Regions from separate parts of the Glutamicibacter sp. ZJUTW genome, predicted to be linked through region 1. Evidence: predicted binding sites of a transcription regulator. Region 1 holds the regulator's gene; each other region holds the start of a gene.
What was found. The regulator LexA, encoded in region 1, represses DNA repair genes until DNA is damaged. The targets are predictions, from matches to a motif close to TCGAACANNTGTTCGA.
Positions count from the first base shown of each region.

Region 2: F0M17_RS08885 (DUF6504 family protein) is a predicted target of LexA. The motif match lies at 5,376-5,391, and genes of this name have one in related genera.
Region 3: uvrA (excinuclease ABC subunit UvrA) is a predicted target of LexA. The motif match lies at 3,591-3,606, and genes of this name have one in related genera.
Region 4: ruvA (Holliday junction branch migration protein RuvA) is a predicted target of LexA. The motif match lies at 2,601-2,616, and genes of this name have one in related genera.

Region 1 covers NZ_CP043624.1:1,168,382-1,176,314, reverse strand. The annotation lists gene priA (bifunctional 1-(5-phosphoribosyl)-5-((5-phosphoribosylamino)methylideneamino)imidazole-4-carboxamide isomerase/phosphoribosylanthranilate isomerase PriA) at 1-172, opposite strand, end outside; gene F0M17_RS17420 (hypothetical protein) at 202-351, opposite strand; gene hisH (imidazole glycerol phosphate synthase subunit HisH) at 354-989, opposite strand; gene hisB (imidazoleglycerol-phosphate dehydratase HisB) at 990-1,610, opposite strand; gene F0M17_RS05555 (histidinol-phosphate transaminase) at 1,633-2,739, opposite strand; gene F0M17_RS05550 (LysM peptidoglycan-binding domain-containing protein) at 2,820-3,173, opposite strand; gene lexA (transcriptional repressor LexA) at 3,432-4,151, shown strand; gene F0M17_RS05540 (glycoside hydrolase family 76 protein) at 4,208-5,287, opposite strand; gene F0M17_RS05535 (ATP-dependent DNA helicase) at 5,398-7,395, opposite strand; gene hflX (GTPase HflX) at 7,388-7,933, opposite strand, start outside.
Region 2 covers NZ_CP043624.1:1,887,820-1,895,752, reverse strand. The annotation lists gene F0M17_RS08920 (uridine kinase) at 1-532, opposite strand, end outside; gene F0M17_RS08915 (lipoate--protein ligase) at 574-1,311, shown strand; gene F0M17_RS08910 (mycoredoxin) at 1,374-1,652, opposite strand; gene F0M17_RS08905 (SOS response-associated peptidase) at 1,779-2,507, shown strand; gene F0M17_RS08900 (hypothetical protein) at 2,504-3,028, opposite strand; gene F0M17_RS08895 (MBL fold metallo-hydrolase) at 3,129-3,758, opposite strand; gene F0M17_RS08890 (S-(hydroxymethyl)mycothiol dehydrogenase) at 3,758-4,843, opposite strand; gene F0M17_RS08885 (DUF6504 family protein) at 5,431-5,739, shown strand; gene F0M17_RS08880 (DNA polymerase III subunit alpha) at 5,776-7,933, shown strand, end outside.
Region 3 covers NZ_CP043624.1:2,043,267-2,051,199, forward strand. The annotation lists gene F0M17_RS09620 (HAD hydrolase-like protein) at 1-608, opposite strand, end outside; gene uvrA (excinuclease ABC subunit UvrA) at 695-3,565, opposite strand; gene F0M17_RS09630 (nuclear transport factor 2 family protein) at 4,345-4,746, shown strand; gene F0M17_RS09635 (hypothetical protein) at 4,853-5,185, opposite strand; gene F0M17_RS09640 (GNAT family N-acetyltransferase) at 5,459-5,944, shown strand; gene F0M17_RS09645 (hypothetical protein) at 6,066-6,914, opposite strand; gene F0M17_RS09650 (GntR family transcriptional regulator) at 7,113-7,490, opposite strand; gene F0M17_RS09655 (MBL fold metallo-hydrolase) at 7,573-7,933, shown strand, end outside.
Region 4 covers NZ_CP043624.1:1,866,098-1,874,030, forward strand. The annotation lists gene secD (protein translocase subunit SecD) at 1-240, opposite strand, end outside; gene yajC (preprotein translocase subunit YajC) at 301-711, opposite strand; gene ruvB (Holliday junction branch migration DNA helicase RuvB) at 899-1,948, opposite strand; gene ruvA (Holliday junction branch migration protein RuvA) at 1,975-2,592, opposite strand; gene ruvC (crossover junction endodeoxyribonuclease RuvC) at 2,699-3,298, opposite strand; gene F0M17_RS08795 (YebC/PmpR family DNA-binding transcriptional regulator) at 3,302-4,060, opposite strand; gene pdxT (pyridoxal 5'-phosphate synthase glutaminase subunit PdxT) at 4,064-4,675, opposite strand; gene F0M17_RS08805 (aldo/keto reductase) at 4,834-5,667, shown strand; gene F0M17_RS08810 (DUF6226 family protein) at 5,709-6,344, shown strand; gene F0M17_RS08815 (CapA family protein) at 6,346-7,515, opposite strand; gene F0M17_RS08820 (M3 family metallopeptidase) at 7,640-7,933, shown strand, end outside.

The sequences.
Region 1 (7,933 bases):
CCAGGTCGACCAGGTGCAGCCATTCGGCCCCGGCGTTCTGCCAGGAAAGCGCAGCTTCCAGCGGGTCGCCGTATCCGGTCTCGGTACCGGCTTCGCCCTGGACCAGGCGCACTGCCTGGCCGCCGGCGATATCTACCGCAGGCAGGAGTTCGAGGATTGGTTGCTCGCTCATGATGTCCTTAATGAAGAAATAAAAAGTGGTTAGTAGGTCAGGGCCCAGGCTGCGATCAAGCTCATGCCTGCAAGCACCCAGAGCGCGATGATCCATGAAATATGGGCCTTCTGGTTCTTCAGCGAAATGGCCCCGCCGATCAGGAAGGCCCCGATAACACCCAAGATGAGGCTCCACATGCCTAGAGTGTCCCCAACCAGTTGCGCAGCAACTGTGCGCCAGCGTCGCCGGACTTCTCCGGGTGGAACTGGACTGCCGAGAGCGGGCCGTTTTCGACGGCGGCCACGAATGGCGTCCCGTGCGTCGACCAGGTCACCTGCGGCGGGGTCATCGCTGGCTGGGTGACGTCGAATTCCCACTTCTGCACAGCGTAGGAGTGCACGAAGTAGAATCGCTCGTCCTCGATGCCTGCGAAAAGCTTGGATCCTTCCGGCGGGCGCACCGTGTTCCAGCCCATGTGCGGAATGACATCCGACTGGAGGCGTTCAACCTTGCCCGGCCATTCGCCGATGCCTTCGGTTTTCACCCCATGCTCCACGCCTTCTTCAAAGAAGACCTGGTGGCCCACGCAGATCCCCAAGACGGGCAGGCCACCGGCGATGCGGCGGCCGATCCAGCGCAGGGAACCGGTTGCGGTCAACTGCTCCATGACCGAGGCGTAGGCGCCGACTCCCGGGACTACCAGTCCGTCGGCAGCCACGATCTTCTTCGGGTCTGCGGTCAGTTCCACCTCGGCGCCGGCGGCTTCCAAGGCGCGCACGGCGGAACGGACGTTGCCTGAACCGTAGTCCAGGACAACTACTGTTTTCTTCTCCACTTACAGGGCACCCTTCGTGGATGGGATCTTGTCGCCCATGCGCTCATCGCGCTCTACGGCTTCGCGCAAGGCGCGGGCGAAGGACTTGAATTGCGCTTCGACAATGTGGTGCGGGTCGCGGCCCGAGAGCACCTCGATGTGAGCGCAGATCTGTGCGTGGAAGGTGATGGCTTCGAAGACGTGGCGGGTCATCGAGCCGGTGAAGTGCCCGCCGATCAAGTGGTATTCCTGGCCAGCAGGCTCGCCGGAGTGCACGAGGTATGGCCGGCCCGAGACATCGACGACTGAACGGGACAGCGCCTCGTCCAGCGGAGCGTAGGAGGTGCCGAAGCGGCGGATGCCTGCCTTGTTGCCCAGCGCCACGCGCAGCACTTCGCCGATGGTGATCGCGGTGTCCTCAACGGTGTGGTGGACATCGATGTGGGTATCGCCGGTAGCACGCACGGTGAGGTCGATGAGCGAATGCTTGGAGAGCGCAGTCAGCATGTGGTCATAGAACGGCACCGAGGTGCTGATCTCCGAGACGCCGGTTCCATCGAGATCCAATTCAACGAATACGGACGATTCGCTGGTCACGCGTTCCATGCGGGCGCGACGTGCGCCAATCAATTCGGCAGACATGTCTTCCTTCGCTTGTCTTTGATTACTTCTGCGAGCCGAGCAGTTCGGCAAGTCGTTCCAAGAAGGCTGTGGTTTCTGATTCGGTTCCGGCCGTAACACGCAAGGTCCCCGGAATTCCATTGTCGCGGATGATGATGCCGGCTTCCAACAGGCCTTCCCAAATAGCGTGGGGGTCTTCGACGCCACCGAAGAAGACGAAGTTGGAGTCGGAGACCGATGGCTTCAGGCCCAGTTCCTTCAAGCGCGCGACGATGCGGTCACGCTGGGACTTGATGTCTTCGACCTGCGCCAGCAGCAACTCGATGTTCTTCAAGGCGGCGATCGCCGTTGCCTGGGTCACGGCCGACAGGTGGTACGGCAGCCGCACCAAGCGGATGGCATCGGTGACCTCTGGCGCGGCGGCCAGGTAGCCGACGCGTGCGCCGGCCAGGCCGAATGCCTTGGACATGGTGCGCGAGACGATCAATCGCTGGCGGCCTTCAAGCAGACTCAGTGCGGACTTGGTGCTGGCCAAGGAGAATTCGGCGTACGCCTCGTCAACGATCACCATGCCGTTGTGCTCGCTCATGGCTTCGTACACGGCCGTGATGACATCAAGGCCAAGGGCGGTGCCGGTGGGGTTGTTCGGCGAGCACAGGAACACGATATTCGGCTTGTGCTCGCGGACCTGCGCGGCTGCAGATTCGGCGGACAGGGTGAAATCCTCGGCGCGTTCACCGGCGATATAGGTGGTATCAGTACCACTGGCCAACAGCGGGTACATGGAGTAGGTGGGGCCGAAGCTCATCACGGTACGGCCTGGACCACCGAAGGCTTGCAGGATCTGCTGCAGGATTTCATTCGAACCGTTCGCGGCCCAGATGTTCTCCTTGGTGAGCGAGTGGCCGAGGTAATCGGCAAGAAGTTCACGAAGCTCGGTGAACTCGCGGTCGGGATAGCGATTCAGAGTTGCCGCTGCCTTGGCCACTTCCTGGGCAATGGCGTCTACGACTACCGGTGGCAACGGATGGGTGTTCTCGTTGACGTTCAACTGGATCGGCACGTCAATTTGCGGTGCGCCATAAGGGGATAGCCCGCGGAGATTCTCACGCAAGGGCAGCTGACTCAAAAGTTCACTGCGGTCATTCACGCATCAAGTCTACGTGCGCAGCGAGCCCGCCAGTGAATCCGCTACGGCTGCAGGTAACAAACTCTAGACAGCGGGGGAAGCTAGCCGGCAATGACCGGAATCGACAAGGTATCTCCAACCTGGATTTCGCTGCCGTCCAAGGCGTTGAGCTCCGCGATGTGGCCAACTGCGGAAGTCACGTCGTAACCGGTGGCATAGTCGCGAGCCAAACTCCATAGCGTATCCCCGGGGATCACGGTGACATCGATGGTTCCAACCCCAGCAGGATCTTCTGCCGCGGCATGCGCGTCAGAGGCGAACATGGAGAAGAAGAAAGCAGCAGCGATCGTGAGTGCGAAAACGGGCATCCCCACCAGCACAGCCCAACCGCGGCGGTTGATGCGGATTTTCAGCGGCGCTTGGGTCTGATCTGAGTCAAGTGCGACGGTAGCCATGACGTTGTCTCCTCAAGAAATTCAAGTGATGCGAATTTTTATTCGAAAGAACGGATTCGAAAACTTGTTCGAACCTCGTATATCTGTTCTAACAGAGATTCGCGGAACTTGTCCAGAAGTTTTCGAACAAATCTTTGAAAGAAGCTCGCTTATCTACTAAGATTTCGAAGTAGACGAGCAATGAAAACATCTCACCATCTAGCTCCGACAGTTTGGACACGCAAACTTTCGAATGATTGCTAGGGAAGGCAAAATCTCATGTCAGCATCACAACGCACTCCCCGATCGAATGCACGTTCGCTGACGATTCGCCAAAAGAAGATCCTTGAGACGATCCAGCGGTCTATCGGCAAGAACGGTTATCCGCCATCGATGCGTGAGATTGGCGACGCTGTCGGACTCAAGAGTCTTTCGAGCGTGACCCACCAGTTGAGCCAGTTGGAAAAGCTCGGCTATATCCGTCGAGACCCACGCCGTCCGCGCGCGATGGAAATCCTGCTTCCGCTGCAATTGTCCGACGATGCCGAAAAGGCCGAGGTCTCGGAGCCGGTCGAGCCGGCTGCCAGCGAAGACGCCAAGATCATTGAGCTGAGCACTTCTGCTGACACCACCATGGTTCCGCTGGTTGGCCGTATTGCTGCTGGCGGTCCGATCCTGGCAGAACAGTCCGTCGAAGATGTTTTCTCGTTGCCTCGTCAGCTCGTGGGCCACGGGGAACTGTTCATGCTCAAGGTTTCCGGCGATTCAATGGTTGACGCCGCGATTTGCGATGGCGACTGGGTAGTTGTCCGCCGACAGCAGACGGCAGACAACGGCGACATCGTCGCAGCCCTGCTGGACGAGGAAGCGACCGTCAAGACCTTCCGGCAGCGTGATGGGCATACTTGGCTGCTTCCACAGAACTCGCGCTACGAACCGATTTTGGGTGATGCAGCAAAGATCATGGGACGGGTCGTCTCGGTCATGCGCTCACTCTAGATTTCGTGTGGATATTGCGCTGGTGCTTGGCACCAGCGCAATTTTCGTTTAATCAGCTACTCGCCGGCCTCGAGCTCGATCTGGGCGGCCGCGGCGAAGATCATCCAGCGCTGGACTGCCGCCGAGAGCCGGCGCGGTTCCTGGTCGATCAGATGGCCTGCAGTTGCCGTGACCAGTTGCCTGGCCTGCTCCCTGCTTGGTGCTTCCAAGCGGTGATCTTTCGCGGCGAGGGCCAGATACCGGCACAGGATTCCGGCAAAAAGGTTCCCGTCTCCCCCGCGGTTGAACGCGAGTACTCGGGCCGCGGAAGACAGCGAGTGCGTGGTCGCATCGATCAGCACCTGGGCGTGAGCCAGATCGGCTGGCTCGCCAAGCTCAAGCAACGCGCCTAGCACCGTGCCCTGGTTATAGGTATAGATCGCTGGCTCCACCGTATGCCCCTGGCTGGCCAACCGCAGCCCGTCCAAATACAGCCCACGCTCGGCGCTGAACAGGTTCTTCTCCAGCCATTGGAGAACCTGCCGTGCGGTGTCCTTCTGTCCGGTTCGGCCGAAGAACAGTGCCGCCGGCGCATTGGCCGGCGTATTCTTGAAATCCCGTTTTTTCGACCAGTACAGGCCGCCGCCCAGCACCTCGTCCATGCCAGCTTGAAGCTGTTCTCCCAGCACCCGCATTGCAGTCTGAGCAGCGTGGTTTCCTTCTCCCCTCACGGCCAGCGTGAACTGCGCCAGACGGCCGCTGGCCAAGGCAAGCCACGCCATATCGTCGAAGAAGTAGTTGGGCAGCATCCCGAAGTTGCGAATTCGAATGCCACGCAACAGATGATTGGCCCGGGCCAGCTCGGCACGCGCCGATTCCGCGTCGCCTGCGGCCAGATAGGAGTGGCCGTCATCAATGATGGCATCCAGATAATGCGCCTGCCACCAATAGTTCCACTCCGAAAACGGGTGCGCGCAGCCATTGAGATCGCTGAGCAAGCTTCCGTCGCGCAACCGGTGCGCCCTGCTGTAGCTCTGCCCAATCCAGGTTCCGGGCAGCCGCAAGAGGCGCCGTCCGAAACGCTGGTGGGTGTCGATGGCGGCTTGGTGTGCCAATTCCTGCATGGACTCCATGGTGCCTTCCGGTTCACGCGGCATCAGTTCTTCTCACAGACCTTAGTGCATATCCAACCATCCTGCTGATAGTGCTTTAAGTACTTGAGCTGCCCCAAGTCCAAGGACAGCTCAAGTTCATGCTCTGGCTGCGGCTATTTCCCGTCCGGGTTCAAGCGCTGGAGAACTCCGGTGATGACCTTCTTGTCGACAGTCGGCCACATCGGCGGCAGCGTCGCTTTCAAGAAGCTGCCGTACCGTGCAGTGGCCATGCGCGAATCGAGGATCGCCACCACGCCCTTGTCCCCGACCGAACGAATCAGGCGTCCAGCGCCCTGGGCTAGGCGAATCGCCGCATGGGTGGCGGCCACCTGCATGAAGCCGTTGCCGCCATGCTTGGCCACGTCCTCGGAACGGGCTTTGGAGATCGGATCGTCCGGGCGCGGGAACGGGATCTTGTCGATGATGACCAGCCGGCAGGAATCTCCTGGCACGTCCACGCCCTGCCACAGGGTCATGGTTCCGAACAGGCAGGTGTCGCGTTCGCTGCTGAACTGCTCGACCAGCGACTTCATGCTGCCCTCGCCCTGGCACAGGATCTCCACGTCCAGGCGTTCGCGCAAGATGCTTGCCGCTTCTTCGGCGGAGCGTTTCGAAGTGAACAGAGCCAGTGCACCGCCGCCGGAGGCCTTGATGAGATCCTCGATCTCATCAAGCGTCTCGGCGGCCAGTTGGCGGCCCGGCTTGGGCAGATGCTTGGCTACGTACAGGATGCCCTGCTTCGGGTAATCGAAGGGACTGCCGACGTCCACGCCGGTCCAGGACGGAGCCCCGGCGCCCATCAGACCCAGGGAGCCTGCGACCGAGTCGAACTGCGCGCCGATAGCCAAGGTAGCGCTGGTCAAGACGACCGTGCGCCCGTCGAAAAGCCCTTCGCGCAGCTTGCCGGCAACGGACAACGGGGCAACGTTCAACGTGGCTGGCTGGGTCTCGTCAGCTTCGACGTAGCCCCGGCCTTCGACAAACTCCCGCGGACGGGTGGTGTACAGCACCTCGCGGCGCTCTTCGGATTCGAGCATGCGAATCGCATCGTCCATCACCGCCTGCAGCTGGGAGCGGGCGGTCTGTCGTCCGCCGTCAGCCGGTGCATTGGCTTCGGGCTTGGACAGCGCCAACGCCAGCCGGGCCTGTTCCACGATGTCGTTCAGGGCGATGCCCATGTCTTCGCGCAGGCCATGTTCCAGCAGTCCCGTGGGCACACCGGTCAACGACTTCTCCAAGCGGTTCGCCGCCTTGACCATCTCGTCCACGTTCACTCCGCAATGGCGCTTGGCGCCGCCTGCCGCGGTGAGCACCATGCGTGCGGAGAGCGCCCCGGACACCGAGCTGGTCACGCGGTCTTGCAGTTCGTGGGCCTCATCGATGATTGCGACTTCGAAGTCCGGGAGGACCGAAAGCCCCTCGAAGGCCGATACCGCCAGCAGGGCGTGGTTGGTAATGACCACGTCCGCCTCCGCGGCACGGGCACGAGCCATCTCCGAGAAGCATTCATCAGCCATCGGGCACTTCTGCGACCCCAAGCACTCCATGGCCGAAACCGAGACCTGCTTCCACGCCTTGTCGCTGACCCCGGGCACCAGCTCATCGCGGTCACCGGTCTCAGTCTCTTCAGCCCATTCGCGCAGCTTCATGACCTCGCTGGCCAACGGCGAATAGGTGGTGCCGGCAGGAGCTGCCGGCTCATCCATCGAGAAAAGCGTGCCTTCGTCATCCGGGTACCCGCCGCCGAGCTTGTACTGGCACAGGTAGTTCGAGCGTCCCTTGAGCAGGGCCACATCCATCGGGCGCGAGAGCTTGCCCTTGAGCGATTCGAGCAACCGCGGCACGTCACGGCCGACAATCTGCGATTGCAGCGCCAAGGTCGCGGTGGAGACGATCACCGGCTTGGCGCTGGTCTGCGCGTGGGCCAATGCCGGAATCAGGTAGCCCATCGACTTGCCGGTGCCGGTGCCTGCCTGCACCAGCAAGTGCTTTTCATCTTCCAGCGCGCTGACCACATGCTTGACCATTTCCTGCTGGCCGGTGCGCATGGCACCGCCCATGGAAGTGACCGCGGCCTCCAGGAGCCCCAGGGCCTGCTCTTGCTTATCCATGGAGGTTGAAGGTCTCCAACTCTGCAGCTAGGGAATCGCGCACCTTGACGATCATCCGGGTGCCCTCCTCCAGGTGTTCGCTTTCCAAGATCTCTGATTCGCTCTGGTGCAGCTTGGCGATCAAATCCCCGCGGTTGTAGGGAATGAGCACCTCAAGCTGGATGCCGGGGCGTGGAATCGATGAGCTGATCTTTTCGAGCAGCTCCTGGATGCCTTCACCGGTGTGCGCGGAGACGACCACGGTGTTGGATTCCCGGTTGCGGATGCGTTCGATAACGAACGGGTCAGCCACATCGGCCTTGTTGACCACGATGATCTCTGGAATGTTCAACGCGTCGACTTCGCCGAGCACGGTGCGCACGGCCTGGATCTGCCCTTCGGGATCAGGGTGGGACCCGTCAACGACGTGCAGGATGAGATCCGAATCGGCGATTTCCTCCAGCGTGGATCGGAAGGCTTCCACCAGCTGGGTCGGGAGGTTGGATACGAAGCCGACGGTATCGGCCAGCGTGTAGGTCAACCCGTCCTCGGTCGCCGA
Region 2 (7,933 bases), 720 kb from region 1:
GGAATAAGATCGGCTTCCGGCGCTGTGCCACGTCGCGAACGAATCTCCGAAGAGCGGTGACCAAGGCCGGTTCGTCGACATAGTACGCCTGGACATTGATGCCCTTGGCACGCAGCGGCTCAAGGATTTCGTAGAGGAAGATGCCTTCGGCGACGATCGGTCCTCCGGCGCACGTGATTTCGCGATGCCCGTTGTAGCTCGAGGTTGCGATTGAGTAGTTGGGGACCATGGTGGTACCGCGCTGGAGCAAATCATCGATTGCCTGCAGCGCGGCTTCCTGATTCCAGGTAGCCGAATCGTCCCAGTCGATTTCGCCGTAGCCGGTGCGGGGGAACTCAACAGGATTCCCGTCTTCACTGATCTGGCGGTAGAACTCGTCCAGCGGCAGATGAGGCTGGCCGAATTTCGACGCGAGATAGGACTTGCCGGATCCGGACGGCCCGGCAATCAGGATGACAGGGGTTGAAGAATTTGGCACGCCTTTTATTATGGCCCAGAAATGCCGGCCTTCGGCAACCAGCTGCTGTGACATCTACTCCACCTGAATCGATTTGCTGAATTAGACTCAGTTCCATGAGTTTGTGGAATGCCCAGTCAGATGCGCCGTTATCCGTGGAAATCGAAGTTCCAAGCGGAGACCCGGCAACTGACCTAGAACGCGGAGTGCAGTTGCTGCGCGATGTCCAGTCGGGCGAGAGGGGTTCTTTGCTACGGCTCTATCGTCCGGACCCGACTCTGGCCTTTGGCCAGCGTGATGTGCGTCTGGACGGCTATGAGGAGGCGCGGGAGGTGGCGCAGCAGCTCGGCTTTGCGCCATTGGTGCGCAAAGCCGGTGGCCGAGCCGCGGCATATCACCGGGGCACATTAATCGTTGACCACATTGAGCCCGAAGCTGAGGCAGTGATGCGCCAGCAAAGCCGCTTCGAGGTATTTGCCCGCGTCTATGCCAACGCCTTCCAGCGCCTTGGCGTAAATGCGCAGGTCGGGCCAATCCCGGGGGAGTACTGCCCCGGCGATCATTCGGTACATGGTCTCCCTGACGGGAACTCGCCGCGCAACTATCCAGTGAAGCTGGTAGGAACGGCTCAGCGTGTGGTTTCCGGCGCATGGCTGTTCTCTTCAGTCTTTGTTGTCGAGGATTCTTCGTCCTTGCGCCAGGTCCTTGATGGGGTCTACCAGGCAATGGGTGTTCCGATGGATCCGACAACGGTAGGCGCAGCGAACGATTTGCTCGCCGGTGTCACCACTGAAGCATTTGTTTCCGCGTTGCTCGAGGAATACCGCGAGCACGCAACGCTGCACGGTGCATAGCGCAGCTTAAAAAAGCATCGGCACCTGCTAGGGGGTGCCGATGCCTGGTCTTGCGAGTGGAACTATGCGCCGACGCGCTCAACAACCTCGTCGATGCGCGGGTTGGTGGCTGCGGTTCCATCCGGGAAAATCAGAGTTGGAACGGTCTGGTTGCCGTTGTTGAACGACTCGACGATCTCCGCGGTGCCTTCAACTTCTTCGATATTCACCTCGGTGTAGGCGACACCCTTCTGGTCCATCAGGCGCTTGAGGTTGCGGCAGTAGCCGCACCAGCTGGTGGTGAACATGGTGACTCCGCCGGCAGCGGGAACGTACTGGTCAAGGTTCAATTCATTGCTCATAGTTGGTGTAACGGCACGCATGTTGACTTTGTTCCCGGCTGGCCGGAAAAAGTTCGCTGAATTCTCGGACGCTGCTCGCTAGACTGGGGAGCAGATTTTCCTTGAGGCCGGACTAGGGGGCAAGCGATGTGCGGACGATATGTGATGGCCAAAGCTATCGGCGATCTGGTGGCGGAGGCCGAGGCCGAAGCTGACGACAACCTGGAATTGCGCCAGTCATGGAACGTTGCGCCAACCACCGATGTGCCGATTGTGCTCGAGCGGCTGATCGGCGATGATCTGCACCGCCAGGTCCATGTCGCCCGGTGGGGGCTGGTGCCAGGCTGGGCGAAGGAGCTTTCGGTCGGGGTGCGTGCCTTCAACGCGCGCAGCGAGACGGCCAGCACCAAGCCGACCTTCCGCTCAGCAGTGAAGAAGCGCCGAGCCGTCGTCCCGGTGGAAGGCTACTACGAGTGGAAGAAGGAGGGCAGCAAGAAACGCCCCTTCTACGTGCACCGCGAGGATGGAAAGCTGATCTTCTTCGCCGGCCTCTATGAATGGTGGAAGGACGAGGACGGATCCTGGATTCTTTCCACCTCGATCATGACCATGGACTCGCCTTCGGCTGAAGAACCAGGGGTGCTTGGCGAACTTGCCGGCCTGCACGACCGCTTGCCCATTCCGCTGGGCAAGGAGATGATGGGCCGTTGGATGAACCCTGCCGAGGAAGATGGCGAAGGGCTGATCGAGCAGATTCGTGCAGAAGCGTTCGATGTGGCCTCAGAATGGACCATGCATGAGGTCGACACCGCTGTCGGCAATGTGCGCAACAACTCTCCGGAGCTGATCGAGGCGCACAGCAACTCGCTGTTCTAGCGCTGGTGCCGGGCGGCGTGCTGCACCATCCAGGCGCCGTTGGCCATGGCGAATACTGCCAGCCCCAGTCCCATCAGCCGCCGCGCGGCAACGCCCGCCGGGGACGTGGCCAGCGAGGACAGCTGTGCGTGCGTCAGCGGCTCGTAGGCGAACCAGCCCAAAGGCACCGGTTGCAGCGTATCCCAGATCTTCAACCCGGCCCCTGCCAGGAACAAGGCCAAGGCGAGCGCGGCCAGGATCCAGGGCACGGCTCTGAGGGGGCGCACCGCCAGGATGCGGCGCATCAGGAGGATCCCGGCAGCCAAGCAGAGGGTGACGACGCCGAAGAACACCAGCGCTCCTGCGGCAAGGAGCACTGGGCTCGGCGACTGCGAGATCGCTCCGGCGGCCGAGGAGAAGCTATCTGCGGCGGTGGCCACCGGTTGGCGGCCGTCGTGCCAGATCAAGACGAGGCCGCAGAGCAGGGCGGCAAGGCCGCCATAGCCTGCCGTTCTCTGGATCCGCAAATGCGTTTCAGGCATGGATTCATTATTCCATCGATGGTGCGGGAAACAAGGATGGCGGCGGCAGCCGGCCCGCAGGCCGGCTGCCGCCGCCATTTGGTGGAATCGCTGTCGCGGGTCAGTGCCCGCGCTTGATCCATTCATCCAGGTTCGGCGCTTCGGCACCGATGGAAGTGGCATCACCGTGACCGGTATTGACCACCGTTTCGGCTGGCAGCACCAGCAGCTTGGTGCGGATCGATTCAATGATCGTCTCGAAGCTGGAGTAGCTGCGCCCGGTAGCACCCGGTCCGCCGTTGAACAGGGTGTCGCCGCTGAACAGCACGCCGAGGTCTTCCGCATAGAAGCAGGTTGAACCTGGCGAGTGCCCCGGGGTGTGCAGCGCGGTCAGCGAGGTGCCGGCGATGGTGAATGAATCGCCTTCGCTGATTTCCGCGTCCACGTCGCGCTCCGGGTAGACAGCTTCCCAGAGCATGCGGTCTTCCGGGTTCAAGAACAACGGTGCATCAACGGCGTCGGCGAATTCGCCGGCGGCGCGGATGTGGTCGTCGTGCCCGTGGGTCAGCAGCACGGCCATGACTTCGCGCTCGCCCACGGCTTCGCGGATCTTGGCAACATCGTGTGCCGGGTCGATCACCATGACCTCGGAATCATCGCCGATGATCCAGACGTTGTTATCGACATCCCAGGTGCCGCCATCCAGCGAGAAAGTGCCGGAGGTGACGACGTTCTCGATGCGGGCAGCCATTAGAGCTCCACCACCGAACGCAGCACGGTGCCTTCATGCATCTTCTTGAACGCCTCTTCGATTTCATCGATCTTGATGCGTTCCGTGACGAAGGAGTCCAGATCCAGCCGGCCGAGCTTGTACTGCTCGACAAGCATCGGGAAGTCGTGGCTTGGCAGGCAGTCGCCGTACCACGAGCTCTTCAGCGAGCCGCCTCGGCCGAAGACGTCCAGCAGCGGCAGCTCGAGCTTCATCTCCGGGGTCGGGACGCCCACCAGCACCACGCGGCCTGCAAGATCGCGGGCGTAGAAGGCCTGCTTGTAGGTTTCCGGACGGCCTACAGCATCGATCACCACATCGGCGCCGAAGCCGCCGGTCAGTTCCTGGATGGCTTCCACGGCGTCGACCTTGGCGGAATCCACGGTGTGGGTGGCGCCGAAGGTCTTCGCGGTTTCCAGCTTGTCAGGGTTGACGTCCACCGCGATGATGGTGGTCGCGCCGGCCAGCTGCGCGCCGGCGATGGCGGCGGCGCCGACGCCACCGCAACCGATCACGGCAACCGACTCGCCGCGCTTGATTTCACCGGTGTTGATTGCCGCGCCGATGCCGGCCATGATGCCGCAGCCGAGCAGGCCGACGGCTGCCGGATCCGCTTCTTCATCCACGATGGTGCACTGGCCGGAGTGGACCAGGGTCTTCTCGGCGAAGGAGCCGATGCCCAGGGCAGCCGACAGCTCGGTGCCGTCCTCGAGGGTCATCTTCTGGGTGGCATTGAACGTGTTGAAGCAGTACTTCGGCTCGCCCTTGGCACAAGCGCGGCACTGGCCGCAGACTGCACGCCAGTTCAGGATCACGCGGTCGCCGACCTTCACGTTGGTGACGTTCTCGCCGATCTGGCTGACGACTGCGGTGGACTCGTGGCCCAGCAGGTAGGGGTACTCGTCGCCGATGCCGCCGAGCTTGTAGTGCAAGTCGGTGTGGCAGACACCGGTGGTGAGCACGTCGACGACTACTTCTCCGGGACCCGGGTCCGGAACGATGATGTCGACGACCTCTACCGGCGCATCCTTGGCGCGGGAAACAACGGCTTTGACCTTATGAGGCATGGGATTTAGCTCCTGGAACGATTGACTGTTGCTGTCTCGATGCTATCGGTGTCCTCGGCGCTTATGGAACATTCGTGACACAATGACGCAGGCTGTTTCGCCCAGAGCCAATTTGCGCAGGTGCACCACGAGTTTCCCGGAACGTATGTGACGGCGCAAGGGCTGCGCCTCGGGCTCAGGCTCCGCTGAGCAGGAGGACGGCACCGAGGGCGGAAACCAGTGCCCGCGCCGAATTGGCCTTGATCCACTGTGGTGCATAGAGCTCCCAAGCCAGCGACCTGCTGCTCCAGCCGCCGATTGAGCGGAACGTTGGCTCCGAGGGTGAGCGGGGCACCGTTCCCATCGGGCTACATCGCCAAACTGCGCCTGGCCTTGGCCCATGATGCGCTGCTTGCCTGCGATGTCGGATGTTCCTCGCCCTTTCGTTTATCGCGGCCTTTCGCAGGGCCTATTCAGCCAGCTCATCGACGCTGCGAGCCGCTGCGCTCGGCTAACCCAAACTGTCGGTCGCGCTGACTAGTGTAACTGTCATTCGAACACGTGTTCGAATAGAATGGTTCTACTAGGTAAGGAGTGCGCACGTGGGGATGTTCACCGAGTCGATCGAGGTGGCTCGCGCAGCGAATGGGATGCCGTTGCGCGTGACCTGGCAGGGGCAGGACTACCGCTTGGTGGCTGAACCGCAGCGCTGGTTCGAGCGCCGCAAATGGTGGGATGAGAACCTGCGGATTCCCCGCGGAGCCGGTGCGGGGATTGCCGACTACGAGATGTGGCGCCTGCAGCTGGTCGCCGTGCGTGGATCCCGCCAAGTGCACAGCGTCGATGTGAGTTTTGATGCGCAAACTGAACGGTGGCGCCTGGTGCGCGTGCATGACTCGCTGGCCCGCAGCGCCTGATGTGCCGGCAGGGGAACATATTTTCGAAGGACATCCATGAGCTTCACCCATCTGAACGTCAGTTCTTCATACAGCGCCCATTATGGCGTCTCGCACCCAAAGCAGCTGGCCCAGGCGGCCAAGGCGCAGGGGGCGCAGATGCTCGCGCTGACTGACCGGGATGGGCTGTATGGGACGGTCAAGCATGTGGCAGCCTGCATGGCAGAAGGGCTGCACCCGATTCTCGGGGTGAACCTTGCGGTGCTCGATAGCCACGGGGAAACCCAGGGGCGGATTGTCCTGCTGGCCCGCGGGCGCTGCAACGGTGCGGGATATGCAGCGCTGTGCCGGGCCATCACCCTCGCGCATGGCACTGCGCACGGCGTTCCGGGGCTGGAAGCCGGGCAGTTGGCGCATCTGGGCGCCGGCGGAAATCTGATGATCCTGCTCGGCGGGGAGTCGGACGTGTCTCGCGCAATCCTCAAGGGAAACTACGCTCACGCCCGGGCACTGCTTTCCAACTGGAAGAAGCGGCTGGGAAAGATGCTGCGCGTGGAGATCACCACGCACCTTTCCAGTCCCGGATCGCGCTACAGCCTCGGCGAAGCAGGCCGCATGCTGCGCTACGCCCACGAGCGGGGGGTCAAAGCAGTCCTCACCAACGCCGTCCGCTACGTGGACCCCGACGGGGCGGTCACCGCAGACATCCTGGACTCGGCGCGCGCCCTGCACAGCCTGAAGAACCTGGACTCCTGCCAACCCAACGGCCAAGGATGGCTGAAAACCCCGCAAGAGATGCGCCAGCTGGCCAAGGAAATCGGTTATGCCACCGAAAGAAGCTGGGCGCACCAGCTGCTGCGGGAAACCGAAGCGCTTGCCGAATGGGCTGCGGCCGACCCGGTGGCTGATCTCGGATGGAAGAAGCCGGTCATCCCCGAGGCCAAGGTCCTCGGCCTGGACCGCCCGGCCATGCAAGAGCTCACCAGCCGCGTCTACGGCGCGGTGCCAGGGCTCTTGCCGCACGCCAAACCCAGCCTCATTGAAAAACAGCTGGCTCTGGAACTCGGGGTGATCGACCGGCTGGACTTCGCCGGGTATTTCCTGACCGTCGCCGAAACCGTCAAGCTGATCACCGGCATGGGAATCCGCGTGGCCGCCCGCGGCTCCGGCGCCTCCTCGCTGGTGAACTACCTGCTGGGCATCAGCCAGGTGAACCCGCTAACCCATGACCTGGTGTTCGAACGCTTCCTCTCCGATACCCGCACCACCTTGCCGGACATCGATATCGATGTGGAGTCCGCACGCCGCCACGAGATCTACCGGGAGATCTTCGCCAACTTCGGCGAAGAGCGCGTGAGCCTGATGAGCATGCAGAACGCCTACCGTGCCCGCGGCGCGGTCCGCGATGCAGGAGCCGCCCTCGGGGTGGAGCAGGAGCAGGTCGACGAGATCGCCAAGCAGCTCTGGCGCTTCTCCGCGTCCTCTTTCCGCGAAGCGCTCACCGAGAAGCCGGAACTGGCGGCATTGGCCGAACGCATTACCGATGACACCCAGCTCGATATCCTCATCGACGCCACCGAACGCCTGGACCGGCTGCCGCGCCATATCTCCATGCACCCCTGCGGAGTGATCCTCTCCGACGCGAGCCTGCTGGACCGCACCCCGGTCCAGTCGTCGGGCATCGGGCTGCAGATGAGCCAGTTCGACAAGCACGACATGGACCTGATGGGGCTGATCAAGCTCGACGTGCTTGGGGTGCGCATGCAATCAGCCATCGCCTACACCCTGGAAGAGATCGCCCGCATGCACCCGGACAAGCAGTCGGTCGCGCGCGCCGGAGGGCATGTGGATGACAGCTATATCTCCGCTGCCGGAGCGATCGACCTGTCCCGGGTGCCGCTGGATGACGAACCCACATTCGAATTGATCCGCTCAACCCATACCCTGGGCTGCTTCCAGATCGAATCCCCGGGCCAGCGCGAGCTGATCGGCAAGCTCGCCCCGCGCGAATTCAACGACCTGATCATCGACATCTCGCTGTTCCGCCCTGGCCCCATGCAATCGAATATGGTCAAGCCCTACCTGGAGCACCGCCACGGCTTCGCCCCGGCCCAATACCTGCACTCGGACCTGATTCCAGCGCTCGCCGAAACCCATGGGGTCACCGTCTTCCATGAACAGGTGCTGCGCATCCTGGATGTGATGACCGGTTGCG
Region 3 (7,933 bases), 870 kb from region 1:
GCTATGGCGTCCGCCTGCTGCAGTTCGTCGCCTTGGGCAAAGCCCCAGGCGACACCGATGGATGCCACCGAATTCTCGCGGGCGGCATCCCAATCGTAGTGCCGGTCCCCCACCACGACGCTGCGCTCCGGGTCCAGCTGGCCGTGCTCCAGGGCCTCGGCTACGATGTGCGTCTTGCTCGATCCCATGCTCCCGTGTTCATCCGCATTGCCGTGAATCGCGTCGAGATGCGCATCCAGGCCTTTGCGTGCAATGAGCTGGCGCGCGATGTTGATCGGCTTGGCAGTGGTCACCGCAACATAGATCCCGGCCGATCTCAATGCATCCAGCAGCGCCACGATGCCCGGGTAGACCATGGATTCAGCCATGCCGGCTTCCGCATACCGGGCGCGGTAGGCGGCAATGATGGAACCGATGTTCTCATCGGTGACGCCGTCTAGCGTGCGCAGGCCGATTTGCAGGGGCGGGCCCACCAGCGCTTCCACCCGGGCTTCGCCCGGATCGGCCAAACCGTGGGAGGTCACCGCGTGGCGGATACCCGAAGTGATGGCACCGGCGGGGTCCACGAGGGTCCCGTCCAGGTCGAAGAGCACGCTTGTTACCGACATATTCACCTAGCCATCTTCCCATGAAGCGGACGTGGGTTAGCAATCCATAACTGAAATTGCATATGTCGAACATTCTCCGCGAGGCATTACAGGATCTCGGCGAGGAACTTTCCGGTGTGCGATTCGTCGACCTTTGCCACCTTTTCCGGGGTGCCGGTGGCCAAAATCGTGCCGCCGCCGGATCCACCTTCCGGACCGAGGTCGATGACCCAGTCGGCCGACTTGATCACATCCAGGTTGTGCTCGATGGTCAGCACGGTATTGCCCTTGTCGACCAGCCCCTGCAGCACCTTGAGCAGCTTGCGGATATCTTCGAAGTGAAGGCCGGTGGTCGGCTCATCCAGGACGTAGATCGAGCGGCCATTGGACCGCTTCTGCAGCTCGGCAGCGAGCTTCACGCGCTGGGCTTCGCCGCCCGAGAGCGTGGTGGCCGGCTGCCCCAGGCGCACATAGCCCAGGCCCACGTCCACGAGCGTGCGCAGGTGGCGGGCGATCGGGGTGAACGCGCTGAAGAATTCGGCGCCTTCGGCAATCGGCATGTCCAGCACGTCGGCAATGTTCTTGCCCTTGTACAGCACCTGCAGGGTCTCGCGGTTGTAGCGGGCACCATGGCAGACCTCGCAAGGCACATACACGTCGGGAAGGAAGTTCATCTCGATCTTCAGCGTGCCATCGCCCGAGCAGGCCTCGCAGCGCCCGCCCTTGACGTTGAAGGAGAAGCGGCCCGGCTGGTATCCGCGCAGCTTCGCCTCATTGGTCTCTGCGAACAGCTTGCGGATGTGGTCGAAAACGCCCGTGTAGGTGGCAGGGTTCGATCGCGGGGTGCGACCGATCGGCGACTGGTCCACGTGGACCACCTTGTCCAGGTGCTCCAGGCCCTGCACGCGGGTGTGCCGGCCCGGCACCTGCTTGGCGCCATTGAGCTTATTGGCCAGCACCTTGTAGAGGATGTCGTTGACCAGGGTGGACTTGCCCGAGCCGGACACGCCGGTCACCGCGGTCAGCACACCCAGCGGGAACTCCACCGAGAGGTTCTGCAGGTTGTTCTCGCTGGCTCCGACCACCTTGAGCTTGCGGTCCTTGTCGACCTTGCGGCGCTTGGCTGGGATGTCGATCTGCTTGCGGCCCGAAAGGTAGTCGCCGGTCAGCGACTTGGTGTTCTGCTTCAGGTCTTCCAGGGAACCGGAATGCACCACTTCGCCACCGTGCTCGCCGGCGCCCGGGCCAATGTCCACGATCCAGTCGGCTTCGGCGATGGTGTCCTCGTCGTGCTCCACCACGATCAGGGTGTTGCCCAGCGAACGCAGGTGCAGCAGGGTATCGATGAGCCGGCGGTTGTCGCGCTGGTGCAGGCCGATGGACGGCTCGTCCAGGACGTAGAGCACGCCCACCAGGCCGGAGCCGATCTGGGTGGCCAGGCGGATGCGCTGCGCTTCGCCGCCTGACAGGGTACCGGCGGCGCGTTCCAGGGTCAGGTATTCCAGCCCGACGTCCAGCAGGAACTTCATTCGCGCGTCGATTTCCTTGAGCACCTGCGCGGCGATCTGCGCCTCGCGTGCACTGAGCTCGATCGACGAGAGGAATTCCGCGGCGCTGCGCAGGTCCATGGCGGAGACCTCGGCAATGGAACGTCCGCCCACCAAGACCGAGAGCGATGCCGGGTTCAGGCGCGCGCCGCCGCAGGTAGGGCACGGGATCTGGCGCATGTACTGCTCGTAGCGGTCGCGGGCGTGGTCGGATTCGGTCTCCTGGTGCTTGCGGTGCACATAGGAGATGACGCCCTCGAAGCCGGTGGAGTACTTGCGTTCGCGGCCGAAGCGGTTCTTGTACTGCACGACCACCTTGTGGTCCTTGCCGTTGAGGATCGCTTCGCGGGCGGCCGCCGGCAGGTCCTGCCAGCGGGTGTCCATGGTGAAGCCGAGCTCATTGCCCAGGCCCTCGATCAGCCGGTTCCAGTATTCGGTGGTGGCCTTGCCCAGCGACCATGGGGCGATCGCGCCCTCGGCCAGGGTGACCTCGGTGTCCGGGACGATCAGGTGCTCGTCGACTTCCAGCTTGGTGCCGATGCCGGAGCAGGCCGAGCAGGCACCGAACGGGTTGTTGAAGGAGAAGGTGCGCGGTTCGATCTCGTCGATGGCCAGCGGGTGCTCATTAGGGCAGGCCAGGTTCTCGGAGAACGCGCGCACGCGCTTCGGGTCATCCGCGTCCAGATCGACGAAGTCGGCCAGCACGCGGCCTTCGGCAATGCCCAGGGCGGTTTCGATGGAGTCGGTCAGGCGCTGGCGGGCGTCTTCCTTGATGGCCAGGCGGTCCACCACCACCTCGATGGTGTGCTTGACCTGCTTGGCCAGCTTTGGCGGATCGTTCAGCTGGATGGTTTCACCGTCCACCCGGGCACGGGCGAAGCCCTTGGAGGAAAGCTCGGCGAACAGGTCGACGAATTCGCCCTTGCGCGAGCGCACGACCGGTGCGAGGATCTGGAAACGGGTTTTCTCCGGTAGCTCCATCAGCTGGTCGACGATCTGCTGCGGAGTCTGCTTGGAGATCGGTTCGTGGCAGATCGGGCAATGCGGACGGCCCACACGCGCCCAGAGCAGGCGCATGTAGTCGTACACTTCGGTAATCGTGCCCACGGTGGAGCGCGGGTTGCGGCTGGTCGACTTCTGGTCGATGGACACCGCTGGCGACAGGCCCTCGATGAAATCCACATCCGGCTTGTCCACCTGGCCGAGGAACATGCGGGCGTAGGCGGAGAGCGATTCGACGTAGCGGCGCTGGCCTTCGGCGAAGATGGTGTCGAAGGCCAAGGAGGACTTGCCCGAACCGGACAGGCCGGTGAAGACGATCATCGCGTCACGCGGCAGATCAATGTCCACGTTCTTCAGGTTGTGCTCGCGGGCCCCCTTGACGACCAGGCGAGTCAGATCTGTTCTCTTGCTCTCTGCAGTAATAGCCACGAAGCAATACTAATCGAAAACTGCTTCGAATACATGTACGAATGGATGCAACTCACAGTTAATTCTCCAAACCCCTGATCCTGCGCACGGCGAGCGCAATGCGTGCTCGTCCATCCATCCGGAATGTCGACCGGTGAGCCGGCGTCCCCATGAATCCAGATCGGACCACGACGTCCCATTCGAGGTACCGGGCCCTTGGATTCCCGCTTGTGCCTGTCACGTGTGCGTCCCCTCCCCAAGTTCGCAGCTATCTCGTAGATGCCAATGAGCGGCGAGCGCATGCTCTGTGTTGCACGAGCGGGAAAACGGATAAAATTCGACGTTCGGTTCACGCCGCCAACCAGGGGCACCGCAACCGCTGATCCGCAATGCAACTACATAGCGAACCTGGCCAAATGTTCCGCGCAATGGCATCGTCCGCGGTGCATGCCATCCGACAGCAATTGTTTTCTGTGCAAGCATTCGACATCATGAGGCAGCGCCACACCGTTCCGTTTCGCGCCCCCTCACCGGTCACTACACGGACAGGGCATACGGAACGGCCGGTGTTCCTGTAAATCCATGAAACTTCTGCGATGCGAGTCAGCACGTGGCGCGATCCTATTTGTGACCCGCTTTCGGGACACTTTGAGAAAAGTGAGCACTAAGCAACACTGAACGAACCTACAACGTGAATCTGCTCGACCGATAGTAGCGTTGTAATACTTATGGATGCAGGGTTACTCGCACAGCCCGAACAACCTGCAGTCACCAATCATCTACGTCAACAGGAAATCAACATGCAAACTACCGAAGCCGCGCAACGCTGGGCGACAACATGGGCCAACGCTTGGCCACTCAAGGACGTGAATGCAATTGTCCAGTTGCAAGCTGATGACGGCGACCACTGGGCCTCGATGTTCAGACCATTGCGTGGGCCTGACGGTCTGCGCACTTATCTAGAGGAATGCTTCGCGGAGGAAACCCAACCGGCAGAAACATGGTTCAGCGAACCAATCGTCAACGGAAGTTCAGCTTCCGTCGAGTACTGGGTCGTGATGTTCATCAAGGACCAGCCAATGACCGTCTCGGGATGCACTGTGCTTTCATTCGACGATTCAGGCTTAGTAACAACAGCGCGAGACTACTCACACGTCAAAGACGGGCACCACTTGCGACCTGAGCTTCCATTCAGCGCCTGACATCACACTCTGTCCCGTTCAAGGTTCCGTTTACGGGCGGCACAGCACTAAGGAGCAAAGACAGAGGCGTTGTCAGCTTTGAACACTCACACCAGCCGTCGATACGCTAGCTGAACCTCTTGAGCTTCCACTGCCGTCCGTGATTACTCGGCATGCAGAGATAAGACCGTCGAAAAATGGAGCTTTCACGAACCACCAGCGGTTCCGAGCTGAGGACAAAAGACGCTACATCGTCAATCGTTTCTTCCGCGAATTCAATGACCTCGTCCAACCCTTCAGGAATCGTTTGGTATCCGATATATCGCTCATCGTAGACGAGTTCCGGTGACTCGCTTCCCAACACCAGAGTGAAGACGCCGAGTCTAGGGCCCTGAAGATCTAATTGGATAGAGTGTTTACGATCGTAGGCTCGACCACTGATATCCTCCGGTAAGGTCATGATGACCTCCTCAACCCGAGCCCTCAGCAGGGCGAGGTAATTCAGAACCTTTGGGTCATCTCTCATGGATCGAACACTATATCTCTCTCGTTTGAAATGCGTTCAAGTGTCTGAGCAATACAGGAACGATCGCATCCGTTCCCGGAGGAGGTCCCGGAACGGTCGGTTCAGAGTGCGCGATCTCGGCATGCCCCAGGGCCGAGAGGACAAATAGAAGCGCTTATTCTTGAAGATATTCTCCATCAACATCCGAAGCTCCGATAGGTTTGTGGCATGAATAACCTTTCGATTCGCAAAGCCACCCTTGATGATGTTCAGGCTATCCGGTCTATCGGGATTCTTACATGGCCAGCAACATACCTTAGTTTCACGAGCCCGGATTTCGTCATGGATAATCTCAATACCTGGTGGTCACACGACTCTGTCAGTGCTTCAATCACCGATGATACAACGTACGTTGCTCTGCAGAATGGCGAAGCCGTTGGAACTCTAACGGTCGGGCAGTTTGAGGGCGAACCTGTCATATGGAAAATTTATGTGTTGCCGGAATCCCATGGCCACGGCATCGGCACCGAACTAATGAACACAGCACTTGATGCCTTCGGCCGCACTCAAGATCTGAGGATCGAGTTCGTGAAAGGCAACCCGTCGGCCCAGGCATTCTATGAACGGCGTGGCTTCAGATTCGATTTCGAAGAAAAAATGGCGGAGGGGCTGGCTACAGTCTGGCTTCGACGACCAGCTGGCCGGGTCACCTGAGGACTAGCAACGTTCCCACAGAGGGTTCGACTTAACGAACACTGAGCTGTTGTGCAGACAGCCTGTGAATTCGAGATCGATAGCGGGTATTCGCTGTCACGACGTCACCGAGAGCGGGAGATCAGAGTTCGTCGAAGTAGGGCTCCTCTGATCCGGGAAGCAGCGGATGCGAGGCAATGCTGAAACTCTCGTCCCAATCATCCGGCCTGTGGGGCCACGCCTCGACCAGCCATTTTGGCGGATTGGTCGAGTATCCAACAGTGACCCTTTTAGCTTGCAGATCCCAGAACGACGAGCCCGGGTCAAACCGGCGAACCCCTTCTAAATACAGGTATTGAAAGGGGCGGACCTTTGACGCCAGCACTATCCCCTTGAGAGACCCAATAATGGTAAAACTCACGACCTCGGGCCAAGCGCCAGCAGGTGCAACGACCTCTATGCTCCCCGATTGATTGATTTCGATCTGGTCCAGCTGGGTCAGCCTGTCCCAGGCCCTAGGATCTGCGGCACGCTTCACGCGTTGCAATAGGACATTGCGCACTGTTTCCGCCATGTGCGTGAGCAGATCGAGAGTTCCGCCTTCGATCTCCATATCTTGCAGGTGAGGGGAAGCAATGAGTTGCTCGGTGGCCCCTTGCGCGTACGGCATGAGCAATCGGGTCAAGGCCATGACCCCATTTCCCGAACCGCCATAGGGCAGTATGCCGTCGCATTGATGAATGATTAGCGATGAGAGCAACGGCAGGTTCTCAATCCCCGTCAAGTCAAGGTTGCCACCATCATCCAAGTCGATTGAAACAGCTTGGACATCCGGCGCTATGGCACCGACCTCGTCCGCGAACAATCCAGTTTCGGGTAGTTGGCGGATGTTGGCGAAACGAAGCCGTGCATAGGAATCCTGGGACATCCGGACTTTTTCCACTTTGTTGTTCCAAATCAACCCCGAAGCCGATTCATGTCTAACCGACATGCCTGCCCTTCCTGTTTCATTCGGATTTTACGCAGCTTCGGCACAACTATTACTAGTCGCCCGTTACCTTGCTGGCAGCTAATCAACCCCGGGAAATATTGGAGCTGCCAACAGCCAAACATACCTCTGTGCCATTTCGCATTCACCAGCCTCCATCCCCCGCCGGGATTCGGGACCGACTCCAGGACCGCGTCGGGTCTACCTTGGCAGGGAGCTGAACGCCGCGCGCAGGTACTTTACCGCGGTTGCTTCGTCGACCGACCACAGTTGGGCGATGCGGGCCAGATCGGCGGCCGCATCGCTGACTTCCTGCTCTGCACGATTCTCCGCGGCTTGGACCACGGTTCCATGGCGGCCGCGGGTGACCACTGCACCCTGCAGCTCAAGTTCCTTGTAGACCTTGGCGACGGTATTCACCGCGAGGTTCAAGGTGCCCGAGAGCGCACGAACCGACGGCAATTTGGTGCCCGGAGCTAGTTTGCCCTTGGCAATTGCTGAGAGGATCTGCTCGCGGACCTGCTGATACGGCGCCACGCCCGAGTTCGGCTGGATCTTGATGAATTCCAGTTCGGTCATCCTGCACTCCATCCTTTGGACTGTGTTTGGCATTTATCCGAGCCTATCGCGTCAGCCGGGATCTGCACCGTAGTCTGGTTGCATGAACGAACTATTGCTGAACGATGTGACCGTCCGTTGGGTCTCAGTATCCGACATGGCAAACAACGTGTACCTGGTAACTAATCGGAAGACCGGCGAACAGCTGCTGGTGGATGCGGCGGATGACATGCCGGCCATCGAGCGGCTCATCCAGGCGGCCAGTGAAGACGCGAGCGATCCGCGCCTTATCGGCATCGCCACGACGCATCAGCACTGGGACCACGTGCGCGCGTTGGCCGAAGCCGTGGAGAAGTACCCGGTGCCAACCTACGCCGGTGCAGACGATGTCGCCGGCATCGCTGGAGAATGCGGGGTCAAGATCGACCATGCGCTGAACCACGGCGACCAGATGAAGCTGGGCG
Region 4 (7,933 bases), 700 kb from region 1:
GCGCTGGCGGATGATCTCCACCGCTTGGTCCAGCTGCTCTTGGTTGATCGCCTCGTCGCCCTGGACCCGAGGGGCCAGGATCATCTCGGTGCCGCCTTCGAGGTCGAGGGCCAGCTTCGGCCCCCATCCGGTTTTGCCGTTCACCGCACCACCCACCAACACGCCGGTTGCGATGATGAAGACGACCAGCAACCACAGCAACGCTTTGCGCGCCTGCTTAACAGGTCTGATTGATGACATCTAATGTGCTTTCTGGTTCGGGTGGCTTAGCCTTCAGGCCACCGCTATGCTGCCCGGGACTTAGGCGTTGCGCTCGTCCTTGCCCTCGTCGTTCAAGCGACGCAGGGACTCTTCCGGGGTTTCGGTTGCGTTGGAGGGTGCTGCTGGTTCGTCGGCAGCGGCCGGGGCTGCCGCATCCTTGTCCAGGAAGGTGGCGATGGCCTGGCGGTGCAGGGTGAGCACCACGCCTGGCGAAACCTCAACCTGTACGCGATCCTCTGCGTCTACACCGACGACGGTGCCGAAGATTCCCGAGTTGGTCATCACCTTGGCGCCTGGCACGGTGTTGGTCTTCAGCTTCTCCTGCTGGGCGGCCTGCTTCTTGCGGCCACGGAACATCATGAAGATCAGCACTGCAAACAGGGCGACCATCAGGATCAGCGAAGGGTTGAAGCCGCCACCAGCGGCCTGTGCGATTACGAGAGGATTCACGTATTTACCTGCTAACGATTAGTTGCGATTTGATCTGGAATTCTGGGATGCCGTTGCGCCATTTTCTGGCGCGAAACAGCAAAGACGCCCCACCTTACCCTGAAGTGGGCACAGGTCGGGCGTCTTTAGTCTAATGGGTCACGGTGAACCGGCAGGCCATTTACGCGGGCAGTGAAGTAATGCTTGCCTAATCCTCATCGTTTTCATAGCTTTGCGCACTGGCGAAGATGGCATCCTTGGGCATGGCTAATCCCAGATGCTCCCAGGCTCCGGGCATGGCGATACGCCCTCGCGGAGTCCGGCCCATCAATCCTTCGCGCACCAGGTATGGCTCGGCGACGGTTTCGACGGTTTCGGTTTCTTCGCCCACGGCAATGGCCAGGGTTGAAAGCCCCACCGGTCCCCCGCCGAATTTCGTGCACAGTGCTTCCAGCACTCCGCGGTCCAGGCGGTCCAGTCCGCGCGCATCGACCTCGTACATGTCCAGAGCGGCAGCCGCTGCCTTGGCATCGATCTCTTCGAGCTTGTGCACCAGGGCCCAGTCGCGCACGCGGCGCAGCAGGCGGTTGGCGATACGCGGGGTTCCGCGGGATCGACCGGCGATCTCGGTGAATGCAGCTGAGGTCACGCTCAGATCCAGCATCATTGCCGAACGGCGCAGTACCAGCTCGAGTTCCTTGACCGCGTAGAACTCCAGGTGCCCGGTGAAGCCGAAGCGGTCGCGCAGCGGCCCAGGCAGCAAGCCCGCACGCGTGGTGGCCCCAACGAGCGTGAACGGTGGAAGTTCCAGTGGAATGGCTGTCGCGCCAGCCCCCTTGCCGACGACGATGTCGACCCGGAAGTCTTCCATCGCCATGTAGAGCATTTCTTCGGCAGGCCGCGACATGCGGTGGATTTCATCCAAGAACAGCACCTCGCCCTCGGTCAGCGAAGAGAGAATCGCGGCCAGGTCGCCCGCGTGCTGGATTGCCGGGCCGGATGAGATGCGCAATGGCGCGTTCATCTCGGCGGCGATAATCATCGACAAAGTGGTCTTGCCCAGCCCGGGCGGACCCGAGAGCAGTACGTGGTCCGCGGTGCGTTCGCGGATCTTGGCTGCTTCGAGTACCAGCGAAAGCTGCTGGCGCACCCGGGATTGGCCGACGAAGTCGTCGAGGTTCCGCGGGCGCAGGGCAGCTTCGATAACCCGTTCTTCGGGTTCGCTGCCGGCGTTCGTGAGCCCGGTGGAGTCATTCATGAAAAGTCGATCCTCTCGCAGACCGCTTAGACGCGGGTTCCGCTGGACATGCTGCGCAGCGCGGCACGCAGGATTTCTGCGACGTTACCGGTGGCAACGACATCCGGATCGGCCTTGGACAGCGACTTCAGGGTACTGGTTGCATCCTTTTCGCTCCAGCCCAGTCCGGTCAGCGCTTCGATCACCTGCGGTTCCCAGACGCTGGCGGTACCGCCGCCGGACACCGGAGCCACCGGCGCGCCGGTCGGGACCAGCTTGCCGTTCAGTTCCAGCACGATCCGGCTGGCGCCCTTGGGGCCGATGCCGGACACCTTGGTGAAGGCGGCGGTGTCCTTCGTATTCGCCGCGATGCGCACTTCTTCAGGAGAATGCACGGCAAGGATGGCCAAGCCGGTGCGCGGCCCGATTCCCGATACGGAGATCAGGACCTCGAAGACATCGCGCTCCTCAGCGGTGGCGAAGCCGAAGAGGGTCATGGAGTCCTCGCGCACCACCATGGAGGTGAAGACCGTCGCCTCGCGCCCTTGATGCAGGCCGGACAGCGTTCCGGGGGTGGCGTTGACCAGCATTCCGAAGCCGTTAACGTCGATTACCGCGGTGTTCAGTGCAACCGCCTGCACGGTGCCGGTCAATGAGCTGATCATGCCACTCCTTGGATGTATGTTCGATCGAACCCAGTTTATCGAAGATACCTACGAATATCGATCCGCCGTGTTTCCCGGTGGGTCGAGGTCATTTCCCGGCCGCCGGCTAGCGGCGCACCGCTCGGCGCTTGGCTGACGCTTCGGCGGCGATCCATGCCTGCTGCGCACCTGTCAGCTGCGAGGACCCGCCGGCGTGCACCGCAGAGGCCGAGGCGTTCGAGCCGGTGGCCGCTCCGCGCCAGCCATGGGTAATTGCCAGGGCCACCGCGTCAGCGGCGTCGGCAGGTTTCGGCGGTTCATCAAGCCGGCAGATCTTGGCAATCATCTTGCCGATCGCCGCCTTGGTCGCCTGGCCGGAACCGGTCACCGCCGCCTTCACCTCGGTCGGCGTATGCAGCGCGACGGGGATGCCGCGTCGTGCCGCGGCGGTGATCACCACGCCGGTGACCTGGGCGGTGCCGATCACCGTGGAGACGTTCGCCGAAGCGAACACGCGTTCCAGGGCGAGCACGTCGGGCTGGTGCTGGTCCAGCCACGCCTCGATCGCGTTGGCGATCGTCAAGAGCCGGGCGTCGAGCGGGGTGCCCGGCGGGGTGCCGGCGACGGTGACGTCCACCAGCGAAACCTGCCTGTTAGCAGCGACGTCGACCACGGCAAGACCGCAACGGGTCAGGCCGGGGTCGACGCCGACAACACGTAAGGCCAAGCCCTACTGCTCTTCGTCCAATGCGGCGCGAACCTCATCGGACAGGTCGGCGTTGGTGTAGATGCCCTGGACATCGTCCAGTTCTTCCAGCGCGTCGTAGAGCTTCAGGAACTTGCGGGCTCCGTCAACATCCAGGTCCACCTTCATCGACGGCAGGAATTCCATTTCGTCGGATTCGTAGGCGATCTCGTTCTCGTCCAGCGCCGCTGCGACCGCGCGCAGGTCCGAAGGATCGCACACGATGGCGAAGTTCTCGTCCTCGTCCAGGATCTCGTCGGCACCGGCATCCAGCACGATCATCAGCAGGTCATCTTCGGTCAGCTCGCCCTTGGGCAGGCGGACTACGCCCTGGCGGTTGAACAGGTAGGCCACCGATCCCGGGTCGGCGACGGTGCCGCCATTGCGGGTGATGCCCACGCGAACCTCGGAGGCTGCGCGGTTCTTGTTGTCGGTCAGGCACTCGATCAGCAGCGCCGAGCCCTGCGGGCCGCGTGCTTCGTAGATGATCTCGGTGTAGTCGACGACCTCACCGGTCAGGCCGGCGCCACGCTTGATTGCGCGGTCGATGTTGTTGATCGGCACGGAGTTCTTCTTGGCCTTGCTGACGGCAAGTTCCAATGCAGGGTTGCCGGCCATGTCGGCTCCGCCGGCGCGGGCGGCAACTTCAATGCCCTTGATGAATTTCGCGAAGGCCTTGGCGCGCTTGGCGTCGATCGCAGCCTTCTTGTGCTTGGTAGTTGCCCATTTGGAGTGGCCTGACATGCTTTAAGCGTCTCCTCGCGTGAGATTGATGAAAAATTGATGGATAGCTGTGCTGCCGGTGACTTCCGGGTGAAAGCTGGTTGCCAACAATTTTCCCTGGCGTACTGCAACAATTCTACCCTGTCCGTCATTCGGCCCGGCTTGAACGGTGCTGATCACCTCGACGTCCGGGCCGATTTGCACGGCTTCCGGGGCGCGGATGAACACCGCTTCGAGAGTGTGCCCGTTGAAGTCCAGCTGGTGCTCGAACGAGTCGACCTGGCGCCCGAAGGCATTGCGCTTCACCGTCATGTCGATGCCGCCGAAGCTTTGCTGGACCGCGCCATCCCGCGCGATTGCAGGATTCTCAATGCGATCGGCCAGCATGATCATTCCAGCGCAGGAGCCGTAGACCGGCATCCCTTCGGCGATGCGATCCTTGATGGGATCGGCCAACCCGTAGTTGCGGGAGAGCCGGTCAATTACGGAAGACTCGCCGCCGGGTAGCACCAGCGCGTCGACCTGCGCCAAATCCTCGACTGTACGCACCATTTGCGCACGTTGCCCAAGCCGTTCAAAAGAGGCCAGATGTTCGCGGAAATCCCCTTGCAGCGCGAGGACGCCTATTTTCGGCATGGTTGTAACCTTCATGGTGTTCGGTGGATGGCAGCACGGAAATGCGCCGAAACAACGTTAAACCCATGGATGCCGTGCGCCGGTTTTGTTTCCCGGTGTGTCGTGGATTCTTCGATGCAACCACCCGGCAGCCCGTGAAGCTTGGTAGGTTCGGGAACATGATTGCTGATATTTCTTCCTTCGAACTTGCCGGTGGCGTGAGCATGCCTTCCGTTGGCTTGGGCACGTGGCCCCTGCGCGGCCAGGAGGCGGTTGCCGCAGTCCGCTCGGCCCTTGACGTCGGCTATCGCCGCGTGGACACGGCGGAGAACTATGAGAACGAGGACGCCGTCGGCCAGGCCTTGGCGCAGAGCAGGCTTGACCGCGATGAATTCTTCGTGACGACGAAGTTCAACAAGAAGTGGCATTCGGCCCTAGGCGTGCGCCAGGCCTTGGAGAACTCCCTGTCCCGCCTTGGACTCGACTATGTGGACCTGTTCTTGATCCACTGGCCAAACCCGCGGCAGAACACCTACGTCGAGGCGTTCACAGAGCTGGCAAAGCTCGTAGACGAAGGGAAGATCCGAGCTGCCGGCGTCTCCAATTTCAAGCCCTACCAGTTGCAGAAGATCCTGGAAGCAGGCCACGTGCCGGCGCTGAACCAGATCCAGGTGGACCCGGAGCGTCAAAGCGCCGAATGGCAAACTTTCAATACGGAGCATGGCGTGCGGACCGAAGCCTATTCCCCATTGGGACGGCAGAAGTCCGACTTCCTTTCACATCCAACTCTGGCACAAATTTCCGAGGCGCATGGGAAGAGCAGCGCGCAGGTGACGCTCCGCTGGCATGTCCAGTCCGGGCGTGCGGCCGCACCGAAATCGGCCGATCCCCAGCGGCAGCGCGAGAACTTGGATATTTTCGATTTCCACCTCACACAGGCAGAAATAGCCGCCATCGATGCCATGGATACCGGAGCCGGCCCCTTCACCGATTCGGATGAATTCGGGCATTAAGCCCTTACTTCCATGGTTTGACGCATCAGGAGGAACCCAGCATGCTCAGGGGCTATAAGCGGCCAGACATTAAATTCGCCGAGTACCTCGACGAGCTCGGTACCCCAATCCCCTATGGCGAGCGTTGGGATGGGGAGCCGGATCATGAAAGCTATTCGGTGACCGAACATCCGGAACGTTTTGCCCCCGTGCAGCATGTAGCCCGGGCGTTGCTGGGCTGGATGCAGGAGCAATTCCAGGTGCGCTGCTTCGAAGATCCCGGTCTGGCCACCGAACTGCGGATTCCACCGGACACAGTGATGTGCTCTATTCGGATCCTCCCGGTGGATTCGCGCTGCGCTCCATTGGGAATAGTTCTCACCAAATTTCCCGGGGTGCATCTGGAGCTCGGTGCGCTGTACCAAGCAGCGTTCCCGTACTGTGGCTGCGACGCCTGCGATGAGCACGTTCCCGACATGATTGAGGAACTGGAAGCCCAGGTGGGGGCAGCAGTGTCCGGAGCATTCGGCGAGTACCTGGATCTAGACGCTGGCCGCCTCGTTCATCGTTTCGAAGTTGATGAGATGGGGTTCAGTGAGCAATCCGGCAGTCTCGATGACTTATCGCCGGCTCGGTTGGCCAGGGCGCGTGCCATTCTGCCCGAAAGCGGCTCCTGGGAGCCCTGGCCACTGCGATAGTTCAGTCCAACGCCCACTCGTGAAGCCCATCTTCGAATGCGCCATAGGCATTCACCGTGGCTTTGCTGCGCTTCAACGAGGCTTTAGCATCAGCGTCCGGAACGCATCCGTCGGCATCGAAGACTTGGCACCACGCCACCGGCGAGGTCGAAAGCTGGTGCGGGACCCAGCGCAGGTCGCTGACGTCCCATTCGCCCGGCTCGTCCTCGGTGAATGTTGCTTTCACGCTTATGCCTTCGCGGTTGAGAATAGTTGGCGTTGCATGTTTGGCCACGGAGTTGCCCAAGCCGTAGACGATCCAGGTTCCGTCGTGCTTTTCAATGGGCAATACCGAGTGGGTGTGGTGCATGTAGATGAAATCGAAGACACCGGACTCAGCTAGAGCTCGACCTAGCCTCCTCTGGGACACTGTCGGTTCGCTGGTGTATTCAGCTCCGTCGTGCACGGCAGCCACCACGATGTCAGCCCCCGCCTTGCGCGTTGCCTTGCCCCTTGCGATCAGTTGCTGGGCATCCACTCCGGTATCGACTTGCCAGTCAGCTTCTTCCGGCAGGCCGTTGAGCGAATAGGTGCTGGTAACCACGCCGAGCTTCACGCCATCGACATCCAGGATCGACGGTTTCCCGGATTCTTTTTCGCTGCGATAGGAACCGGTCGCGAAAAGACCGTTCGCTTCCAAGGCATCCAGTGTCCGCTCGACGCCGGCAGTTCCGGAATCCACCGTGTGATTGGTGGCGGTGGTGCATCCGTCGTAGCCGATAGCCTCGAGATCGCTCAGAATTTGATCCGGAACGGTGAACCGCGGATACCTCGAGTACGGAGGGGCGCCAATCGGAGTCTCCAGATTGCAAAGGGCCACATCCGCGTCCTGGACGAACGGTGCAAGACCCGCAAGCAGTGGGCTGAAATCGAAGTCCTCACCATTACCGGATTTAGCGCCAGCCGCTTGCTTCGCTTCGCCCAGCAGCTGAGGATGCAGCAATACGTCGCCGGTAACCATTAGTGATAGTTCTTGGGGCACCAAAGCCTCAGCAGGACTCTCATCAATGGGTGGACTCGACAACGGTTGCGCCGAGGCTGAAGTGGACGATTGAACCGAAGGCTGCGGGGTTGCTGATTCTCGAATGTCGTTCGGAGCAGCAGAGCAACCGCCAATCAGCAATGCGGCCATCAGCGTTGAACCAAGTGGAAGTAATGCAGGCAGAGCACGTTGGGGCATGCATCGAGCCTAGCTCAGCTGGGTATGCAGGGTGTAAATGCAAGCTGAATCACTTTTTCCATGAAAACCTAGGCCTATGCAAAACCCTCTTCTGACTCCCAGCACCAGGCCCTACCAATGGCCAGCATTCGACCAGCTCACTGCTGAGCACTACCTGGAGGCGACCCGGATCGGCGCAGCCGAGCAGCGCGAAGAGCTGCAGCGCATTATCGACGATACGCAGGAACCCACATTCGAGAACACATTCCTCGCTTTGGAAGCCAGCGGGCAGACCCTGCGCCGTGCGTTGATGACGTACTTCTCCGTGATTTCTGCCCATGGGACGGAAGATCTGCGGGCGATTCAATCAGAGATTTCATCGATCTGGTCC